One region of the Gordonia jacobaea genome, then DNA from elsewhere that is predicted to be linked to it. Evidence: predicted binding sites of a transcription regulator. Region 1 holds the regulator's gene; each other region holds the start of a gene.
What was found. Region 1 encodes LexA, which represses DNA repair genes until DNA is damaged. Its sites were predicted from a motif close to CGAACANNTGTTCG; they were not measured.
Positions count from the first base shown of each region.

Region 2: ACRVY7_RS19555 (HNH endonuclease signature motif containing protein) is a predicted target of LexA. The motif match lies at 1,323-1,336, and genes of this name have one in related genera.
Region 3: ACRVY7_RS18065 (HNH endonuclease signature motif containing protein) is a predicted target of LexA. The motif match lies at 1,580-1,593, and genes of this name have one in related genera.

Region 1 is NZ_CBDRLS010000003.1:137,810-141,085, reverse strand. It holds partial or broken gene nrdR (transcriptional regulator NrdR) at 1-427, opposite strand, end outside; gene ACRVY7_RS11465 (LysM peptidoglycan-binding domain-containing protein) at 572-1,201, opposite strand; gene lexA (transcriptional repressor LexA) at 1,518-2,165, shown strand; gene ptsP (phosphoenolpyruvate--protein phosphotransferase) at 2,210-3,276, opposite strand, start outside.
Region 2 is NZ_CBDRLS010000006.1:84,034-87,309, reverse strand. It holds gene ACRVY7_RS19570 (cupin domain-containing protein) at 1-366, opposite strand, end outside; gene ACRVY7_RS19565 (hypothetical protein) at 376-630, opposite strand; gene ACRVY7_RS19560 (mycothiol transferase) at 801-1,262, shown strand; gene ACRVY7_RS19555 (HNH endonuclease signature motif containing protein) at 1,365-3,276, shown strand, end outside.
Region 3 is NZ_CBDRLS010000005.1:260,716-263,991, forward strand. It holds gene ACRVY7_RS18065 (HNH endonuclease signature motif containing protein) at 1-1,551, opposite strand, end outside; gene ACRVY7_RS18070 (DsbA family protein) at 1,687-2,340, opposite strand; gene ACRVY7_RS18075 (cation efflux transmembrane domain-containing protein) at 2,387-3,175, opposite strand; gene ACRVY7_RS18080 (ArsR/SmtB family transcription factor) at 3,175-3,276, opposite strand, start outside.

The sequences.
Region 1 (3,276 bases):
CGTCGATCTCGCGTTGGAAGTCTTCGAGCGAATCGAACGACCGGTAGACCGAGGCGAAACGTAGGTACGCCACCTCGTCGAGGTCGCGGAGCGGGCCGAGGATGGCCAGACCGACCTCGTTGCTGGGGATCTCGGCCGAACCGGACGACCTCACCGCGTCTTCGACCTGCTGAGCCAACTGTGCGAGATCGTCTTCGTTCACGTGACGTCCCTGGCATGCGCGTCGTACCCCGCGCATCACCTTTTCTCTGCTGAACGGCTCGGTCACACCGTTGCGCTTCACGACTGCCAGAACAGCACTCTCGACTGTGGAGAACCGCCGCCCGCACTCGCTACACGCGCGACGACGCCGGATCGCCTGCCCCTCATCGGCGACACGCGAATCGACGACCTTGGTGTCTTCGTTCTTGCAAAACGGGCAGCGCATGTAGTCCTCGTGCAGATCTCGGGACGCAGCGGCTCCGTCGGTCTGGCTCGGTCCGATCGTCTGACGACCGGCGGAGGCGAGACCGCAGCGGTGACCGTGTCGGTTTCCGACTGGACCCTGTGACATCGAGAATACCGCCAGCGCTCAGCGGTACGCGGGTGTGACAAGCGGTTGGCCAACGCGCAGCCCACTCGACGGCAGATCGTTGAGGTCGATGATCTCGTCGATGACGGTCTGACGCGGCACATCAGGCGCGACGCGTGCGGCGATCGAGCTCAGCGATTCGCCGGAACGCACGTGGACCACCTGCGTGGAGGTCGACGACGGCATGCTCGCCCGCTGGTAGTCGGCGCCGACGGTCCCGACCACCCACACGGTCAGTGCCAACCCGACTCCCGCGAGTACCGCCAAGAACGCTGCCCGGCGCCGACGGGCAGCCACCAGCTCGCCGACGCCACCGGCGCATCGCGTGCCCGCTGGCCGCGTTGAGGTTCCGTGATCGAACGCGATCCGACGCCGAGGTTGCGGCATGACGTCTGCGCCGGCGGTCCGTCGGGACTCAGTCGTTCGAACGTGCCCCGCCACACGTAGCTCGTCGCTACGCACGGGATTCGACGGTGCACGTCCACTGACCACCGTGGCGCGGTGAACTCGGGGACGCGTCGTCGATGCAGGTCGCGGCGTTGCAGATCGGGTGGTCGGCGGTGTTGCCGCGGATGCACTCGACGTGCTGGGAATCGTGCGGGTCACCGGGTTGGTCATCAAGCTGGTCATCGCTACCTCCAATGGTCGATCAAGCGTTCGATGAACTGATGTTCGAGTTCTACCAGAGGGGTCCGACAAAGTCCTGCGACACGTCGAACAAATGTTTGATGTTGTCAGTGGCCTCCGCTACTGTCGGCGCCAGACGATGGAAGAAAGACGCACCCCACCCCGCTTCACAACAGCACCCGGTTCACAACAGCACCCGCTTCACACATCAGGAAGGACGGAACCGATGACAGAGAAGTCACGACGCGGCCCGTCGTCGCCCAAGGGCAACGGTCGCAGCGTCGAAGGCAAGAAGAGTGGAGGCGGCGAGGAGGCACCGATCCATCCGGCCGTCGCCGAGGCAACACTCACCGATCGCCAGCGTGGCGTCCTCGATGTGATCCGAAAGTCGGTGCGCGAGCGCGGGTATCCGCCGAGCATCCGAGAGATCGGCGACGCCGTCGGCCTCACGTCCACGTCATCGGTCGCACACCAGTTGCGCACCCTCGAGCGCAAGGGCCTGTTGAAGCGCGACGCCAACCGTCCGCGGGCGGTCAACGTCTCCGAGGCTCCCGACGCACATCACTCCGATGCCATCAACGGAGATCTCCCGACCCCCACGTTCGTTCCGGTACTCGGCCGCATCGCGGCGGGCGGTCCGATTCTCGCGGAGGAGGCGGTCGAAGACGTCTTCCCGCTTCCGCGTGAGCTCGTCGGTGAGGGCTCGTTGTTCCTGCTCCGCGTCGTCGGCGAATCGATGATCGACGCCGCGATCTGCGACGGCGACTGGGTTGTCGTGCGTCAGCAGAATGTCGCCGACAACGGCGACATCGTCGCAGCGATGATCGACGGCGAGGCGACGGTGAAGACCTTCAAGCGCAAAGACGGCCACGTCTGGCTGATGCCGCACAATCCGCTCTTCGATCCGATCCCCGGAGACGACGCCGCCATCCTCGGCAAAGTCGTCACGGTGATGCGCCGGGTCTGATGCGCGGAACGGGCCCCGCAGGTCGCTGACCAGCGGGGTCTGCGTCAGCCGTCGAGTTGCTCGGCAGCTGCGCGTCGGGCGAGTGCCGGACTCGAGGTGGCAAGTGCGGCAGCGGCGGCAGCCCGGCACTGCTCCATCGTCGCCGTCGACAGCTTCGCCCCGACTGCGGGCGTCGCCGCCGGAGCCGCCGACAGCGAGGTGACTCCGAGCCCGACGAGCACACATGCGAGCGACGGGTCGGCCGCGGCCTCGCCACAGACTCCGACGGGTTTGCCCTGCTGGGCGCCGGCGGTCGCAACCTGCGAGATGAGTGCGAGCACCGCCGGTTGCCAGGGGTCGGTGAGTTCGGCGAGTTCTGCCGACATCCGGTCGGCGGCCATCGTGTACTGGGTGAGGTCGTTGGTTCCGATCGACACGAAGTCAACCTCGGCCAGAATCGCGGGCGCCAGGATCGCCGCTGCCGGGATCTCGATCATCACGCCTGCCGTCAGACCACGCTGACGGACGAGTTCGGCGAACTGTGCGGCCTCCGCGGCCGTGGCGATCATCGGTGCCATGACCCACGGCGTCGTGCCGGACTCCTCTGCCGCGCGCGCAATCGCGTCGAGCTGAGTTCGCACGATGTCGGGGTGGTCGTCGCCGATGCGGTTGCCTCGCACGCCTAGTGCGGGATTCGCCTCGTCCGGGTGCTCGATGAACGCCAGCGGCTTGTCCGACCCGGCGTCGAGCGTCCTGATGACGACTTTTTGGCCCGCGAACGCCTCGAACACGTCGCGGTACAGCCGCGTCTGCTCGTCCACATCGGGCTCATCCGCCCTGTCGAGAAACGCCAACTCGGTGCGGAACAGCCCGATGCCCTCGACTGGTGCATCGGCAGCGCTGCGCGCGGAGACGCCGTCGGCAACATTCGCGAGGATGGCGACGGCGGTGCCGTCGGCAGTCCGGCCGGGGCCACGCCACGCAGCAACAAGCGCGGCCTCCGCAACGCTGCGCTCGACGAGTTCACGCGCTTCGGACCCCTCTGGTTCGACGGTGATCGACCCCGCGCCTCCGTCGAGCAAAACCATTGTGCCGCTGGTGATCTCACTCAGTCGCGCCACAGCGACCACGC
Region 2 (3,276 bases), on a different contig from region 1:
GTCGTCGACCATTCCCCGCACGAAGTCGATAATGGGCGGCCACAGTCGGTGCAACCCCTGCAGAACGATCGTCGCACCGGATGCGAACTGCGCCAAGACTTTAGCGGAATCGACCTGGTCGGGCATCTCTGCGCCGAAACCGGCTGGACCGAGATAGTTCTCTTTGCCTACCAGGCCGCCTTCCTTGGCCATCCGGATGAACGGTGCACGCACCCCGCGCTCGGCGATCAACTCGTCGACGCTGCGCGGCGAGAGAAGATCGTCGAAGTCGCGGGGGAGCGCGTCCGAACGGCTGAGCAGAGGTCGCCGGCCCCAGTAGTCACGCGCGAACACGTCGGGGTCGGTGGCGATGCAGCGGCTCAGCATGCTTGTCACTCAGGCGGTGCCGTCTGCGCCGCCGTCGTGGCCATCGGGGTTGGAGCCGCCGTCGGCTGGTCCTTCGCCGGGTGAGGCGGTGCCGTCTGCGCCGCCGTCGTGTCCGCCGGGGTTGGAGCCGCCGTCGGCTGGTCCTTCGCCGGGTGAGGCGGTGCCGTCTGCGCCGCCGTCGTGTCCGCCGGGATTCGAGCCGCCATCGGCAGGACCTTCACCCCCTGGGCTGGAGGTGGTGATGTCGTCGTCGTCGAGTGCCATGGGTAAACCCTTTCCTCGTTGGGAGTCGCTCGGTTTGCGACTCCACACTCCACTATGTCGATATGTGACGCTCTTGACGAGGATTCGTCGACGAGGCTCGAACTTCGTTACTGCGCCGAGATGGCGGTTCCTGCAAGATCACGACGATCCGAACGTGACACGCTATAGCGATGGATCTCTGGTTTGAGGCCGCTCGCGACACCGCTGATCGATGCTGGGACGGCGTTCTGACTGCGCTCGACGGCGTGACCGATGCTGACCTCAACAGAAGCTTGCCGGTCGCAGGTTCCAACGCGCCGTATGCGATCGTCCACCACTGCATCGAGATGACCCGCTGGTGGCTGGGAACCTTCGGGTGCGGAATGGATCTGCCCCGTGATCGGTCGCGGGAGTTCGACGCGACGGGAACGCGCGACGATCTCGTCACACGCATCGCGCAGGTCCGCGCCGATATGGATGTGTGGTCGACGCGCATGGTGCGCGACGGAATTGCGGGCCGCGATGCACGCGGAACTCGTGCGAAGGTCGACCTCGACACCGTCACGCCTCAGTGGGTGGTGCTGCATGTCGTACACGACTTGGCCCAGCACCTGGGCCAGCTTCAGATCACCCGCGATCTGTTGAGCGCCTGAATCTGCGGTCGAAAGCTCTTTCGAGTTTTCCTCGACGCTGTCGGTACTGTCGGGTAATGTAGAACACATATTCGACACGACGCGGGGCGGGGGTGGCGGCACGTGAACAGCAACAGCAATAGCAGCAACAGTGAGAATGGCCGTGCGCCTTCGGCTTTGGGATCATCTGTCTTGGCCTCTGCTGCGGTGGGTTCGGCGGATGCGGTGGTGGCGGAAAAACTGTCACGTCTTGCCGCGGTGTTGGATGAGTTGGCTGCCGTCGATGTGTCGTTGGTATCGGACGCGGCGCTGGTGGAAGCCACCGTGGAGGCCGAACGCCTGGCGTTGCGGACCGCGGGTGCGGTGACGGATCGCTTGATTGTGGAGGCTTCCGACCGGGATCTGCCCCGCGCCCTGGGTTTCCGCGATGTTCGCAACTTTATGGGGCAGGGTCTGCACATTGGCGATCCAGCAGCGCGGCATCGGGTGATCGCGGCGACCGGATCGTTCACCACCATCTGCGGCGACCGGCTACCGCCGTCGTGTCCAACGTTGGCCGGCTATGTGGTCGAGGGTCGGGTCGCCGGCGCACATGTCCGGGCGGTACTCGAGGTGCTGGAGGCAATCCCCGGTGAAGTGTCGGCCGAGACCAAAGCTGCCGCCGAAGCACAGATGGCCGGCTACGCGGTCCAATTCACGCCCGCCGAAATCACCAACCTCGGTTCACGATTGTTGGCGCATCTCGATCCGGACGGGACGCTGACCACCTCGAAAGACCGCAAACGTCGACGTCGCTTGTGGGTGAACCGGCAGAACGCGCAACTGATGTCGCGGTTGACCGCTGATCTCGATCCGATCGCCCGCGCCCGCCTCGACACCGTGCTCGACGCCTGGGCCAAACCCGGCATGAACAACCCCGACGACCCCGACTCGCCGGTCGGACCGATCACCACCGCCAACGCCGAACAAGTCGCGGCCGCCGCCCTGCGTGATGAACGCTCACCCGCGCAACGCAACCACGACGCCTTCTCCGCACTACTCGGCCAGGTGTTGGAATCCGGCATGCTCGGCAACACCCATCGCGGGTTACCGATCCAGGTCATCGTCACCACCAGCCTGCGCGAACTCGAAGAGCAGGCGGGGATCGCACAAACCACGTCCGGCACACTGCTGCCGATCCAAGACGTCATCAACATGGCCGCAGCTAGTGGCGCGAGCCAGTATTTGGCGGTGTTCGGCGACCACACCAGCATCCCGCTCTACCTGGGTCGGTCGAAGCGGATCGCGTCACTGGGGCAACGACTCGCCTCGTTCGCCTCACCCGGCGGGAAGATGTGTTCCGCACCGGGCTGCAACCAACCTGCGAGCAGGGTGCAGATGCATCACGCCGCGAAAGACTGGGCCGACGGCGGCTTGACTGATATCGACCAGTTGGTGCCGGCGTGTGATGTGCACAATCGGCGGGTCGGCCCGAAACCCGGCCAGTTCACGACCCGCATGATCACCGACGGACCTGATGCCGGCCGGGTTGCGTGGCGGCTCAACGCCAAGCCGGGTATGCCGGAGAATCCCGAACGCATCAACCGCATCGCCGATGTCAAAGCCGACTTCCGCGACTACCTCGCCGCCGAACACGCCAGCAACGAAGCTGCCGCGGCTGCACGCGCGGCCGGTACCGGGACCGGGATCGCCTCGGACACAGCCGATACCGGGATCGTCGCGCGAGCCTCCAGTACAGCGGACGCCGAGATCGTCGCGGACGCCGAGATCGTCGCGGACGCAGTCGGCGCCTGGATGGTGTCGCCGACATCGATGCCTGACCCGCCCTGCGGGCGGGTCGAACTCGCGCTGGTGGGCGCAATGCCCTCCGGCGACACCGTGCGCCTCAGCAGGCGGGTCGACATCCGATGGAACCTCGCTGATCCACCCGATCCCGAGCCACCCACAGACCCGGACGCGCCAACAGGTCCGGCTCCACCAGCCGGCCCCAACCGGTTCGGCGGATTCGACCCACCGGGCGGCGTCGACCCACCGC
Region 3 (3,276 bases), on a different contig from region 1:
TGTGCCTGTGCCTGTGCCTGTTGTGCGTGCTGCGGCTGCGGTTTGATTGCTGGCGTGTTCGGCGGTGAGGTAGTCGTGGAAATCGGCTTTGACGTCGGCGATGCGGTTGATGCGTTCGGGATTCTCCGGCATACCCGGCTTGGCGTTGAGCCGCCATGCGACCCGCCCGGTGTCGGGGCCTTCGGTGATCATGCGGGTGGTGAACTGGCCGGGCTTCGTGCCGACTCTCCGGTTGTGCACATCGCACGCCGGGACGAGTTGGTCGATGTCGGTGAGTCCGCCGTCGGCCCAGTCTTTCGCGGCGTGATGCATCTGCACCCTGCTCGCGGGTTGGTTACAGCCGGGTGCCGAGCACATCTTCCCGCCGGGTGAGGCGAACGAGGCGAGTCGTTGTCCCAGCGACGCGATCCGCTTCGACCGCCCCAGGTAGAGCGGGATGCTGGTGTGGTCGCCGAAGACCGCCAAATACTGGCTCGCCCCGGTCGTGGCGGCCATGTTGATGACGTCGTGGATGGGCAGGAGTGTTCCGGATGTGGTTTGTGCGATCCCTGCTTGTGCTTCGAGTTCGTGCAGGCTGGTGGTGACGATGACCTGGATCGGTAATCCGCGATGCGTGTTGCCCAACATCCCTGATTCAAGTACTTGCTGCAGGAGTGCGGAGAAGGCGTCGTGGTTGCGTTGGGCGGGTGAGCGTTGATCGCGTAGGGCCGCGGCCGCGACCTGTTCAGCATTGGCGGTGGTGATCGGACCGACCGGTGAGTCGGGGTCGTCGGGGTTGTTCATGCCGGGTTTGGCCCACGCATCCAACACTGTGTCGAGGCGGGCGCGGGCGATCGGATCGAGATCGGCGGTCAACCGTGACATCAGTTGCGCGTTCTGTCGGTTCACCCACAGGCGACGTCGACGTTTACGGTCCTTCGAGGTGGTCAGCGTCCCATCCGGATCGAGATGCGCCAACAATCGTGACCCGAGGTTGGTGATTTCGGCGGGCGTGAATTGGACCGCGTAGCCGGCCATCTGTGCTTCGGCGGCGGCTTTTGTCTCGGCCGACACCTCACCGGGGATCGCTTCGAGCACCTCGAGTACCGCGCGCACGTGCGCGCCCGCGACGCGACCCTCGGTGACATAGCCGGCCAACGTGGGGCACGACGGTGGTAGTCGGTCGCCGCAGATCGTGGTGAATGAGCCGGTCGCGGCGATCACCCGATGCCGCGCCGCCGGGTCACCGATATGCAAGCCCTGTCCCATGAAGTTGCGAACATCGCGGAAACCCAGGGCGCGGGGCAGGTCGCGGTCGGAGGCTTCCACAATCAAGCGATCGGTGACCGCACCCGCAGTCCGCAACGCCAACCGTTCGGCCTCCACGGTGGCTTCCACCAGCGCGGCATCGGATACCAACGACACATCGACGGCAGCCAACTCATCCAACACCGCGGCAAGCCGTGACAGCTTCTCCGCCACCACCGCATCCGCCGACCCCACCGCAGCAGTGGCCAAAGCCGAAGGCGCACGGCCATTCTCACTGTTGTTGCGATTGCTGTTGCTGTTCACGTGCCGCCACCCCCGCCCCACGCCATGTCGAATATGTGTTCTACATTACCCGACAATACCGACAGTGGCGAGGAATTCTCGAACAATTTTTCGACCTTGTGGACAAGCGTTTCCCGGAGTCCCGGTCGACGTCGATCACGCAGACGCTGCCTCTTCCACGGCGGCGGTGAGTTCGTCGATTGTGGACGGTTGTAGCCGCTTCCCGTCGAGGAAGAACGTGGGAGTGCCTTGCACGCCCAGGGACAGGCCGTCGGCGACGTCGGCGCGGATTCGCTCGAGCGTGGCCGGGCTGTTGTAGGCGGCGTCGAAGGCTGCCATGTCGAGGCCGAGGTCAACGGCGAAGCCACGGAACAGGTCATCAGCGGGGACTTGCTGTTCACCCCACTGGGATTGGGTGGCGAACATGCGCTGGTACATCTGCTCGAACCGACCCTGCTGGGCGGCAGCTTCGACTGCACGAGCAGCGCGTTCGGCGTTGAAATGTCCAGGCATCGGGAAGTAGCGGACGACGAAGGTGACGCGGTCGCCATAGGCGCGCCGCAGGTCCTCGATGATCGGGTAGACGGCGCCGCAGGCTTCGCACTCGAAATCGAGGAACTCCACGAACTGCGCCCGGCTCTGCTCGGGCGAGGACAGGCGGTGACTGTCGGGGCGTACAACGAGATCAGACACTTCGGCAGTATCAGCCGGAGTCGGGGACGCGGCGTCGTCGATGGCAAAGACGGCAACACCGATACCGACGAAGATGGCAGCGAGTACCGCCCAGGCGATCTTGATCGGTTTGCTCACGCGTTCAGCTCCGAGGCGATGTCGTAGGGGAGTGGCATCGGTCTGGTCAGGCCGACTGCGACGCGTCCGGTGTGGCCCTCGGGGTAGCGCCCTGGCCCGTCACCTCCGTGCTGCAGCAGTCGCACCCAGCGGGCTCGCCGGCGCGCTGGCCGATGCTGGGTGCACAGCACGTGTCGCCCTTCCATGCGTTGATGCCCTCGCGGACCGCGATCGCGGCGATAACGAGAGCGGCGATCGGGTCGGCCCACGACCACCCGAGCAGGCTGTTGAGAAGTAACCCGAGCAACAGTACCGCCGAGAGGTACGTGCACAACAAAGTCTGTTTGGAGTCGGCCACCGCGCTCAGCGAGCCGAGTTCACGGCCGGCGCGACGTTCCGCCCACGACAAAAGCGGCATGATCAGCAAACTGACTGCCGCCAAGACAATCCCTATCGACGAGTGACGCGCCTCGCCACCAGTACCGAGGAGGGAACGTAGCGAGTCCACGCTCACGTAGGCCGCCAGGGCGAAGAACGAGAACGCGATGATCCGTAACGCGACCTTCTCGCGCCGTTCCGGATCCGAACCCGCAAACTGCCAGGCAACCGCGGCTGCCGACGACACTTCGATGACCGAATCCAGGCCAAAGCCGATCAAGGCTGTCGAGGACACACGCGCACCCTCGCCGATCGCGATCACAGCTTCGACGACGTTGTAGGTGATGGTCGCCGCGACGAACCACCGAATCCGACGCTGCAACAACTCCCGGCGGGCAACACTCAGTGCCGGCCGACTCGCATCGGGGAGACCCACCGACGGCCGACCCACCGACGGGAGACCCAACTCGTCGGCCATCAGCAGCAATCCTGCTCGTCGGAGGTTGGACAACACGTCGGGTCGACCGCGAGAACCAATCCGAGCAAGTCGTCCAAGGCGTGGGCAATCCGGCCGTCGGT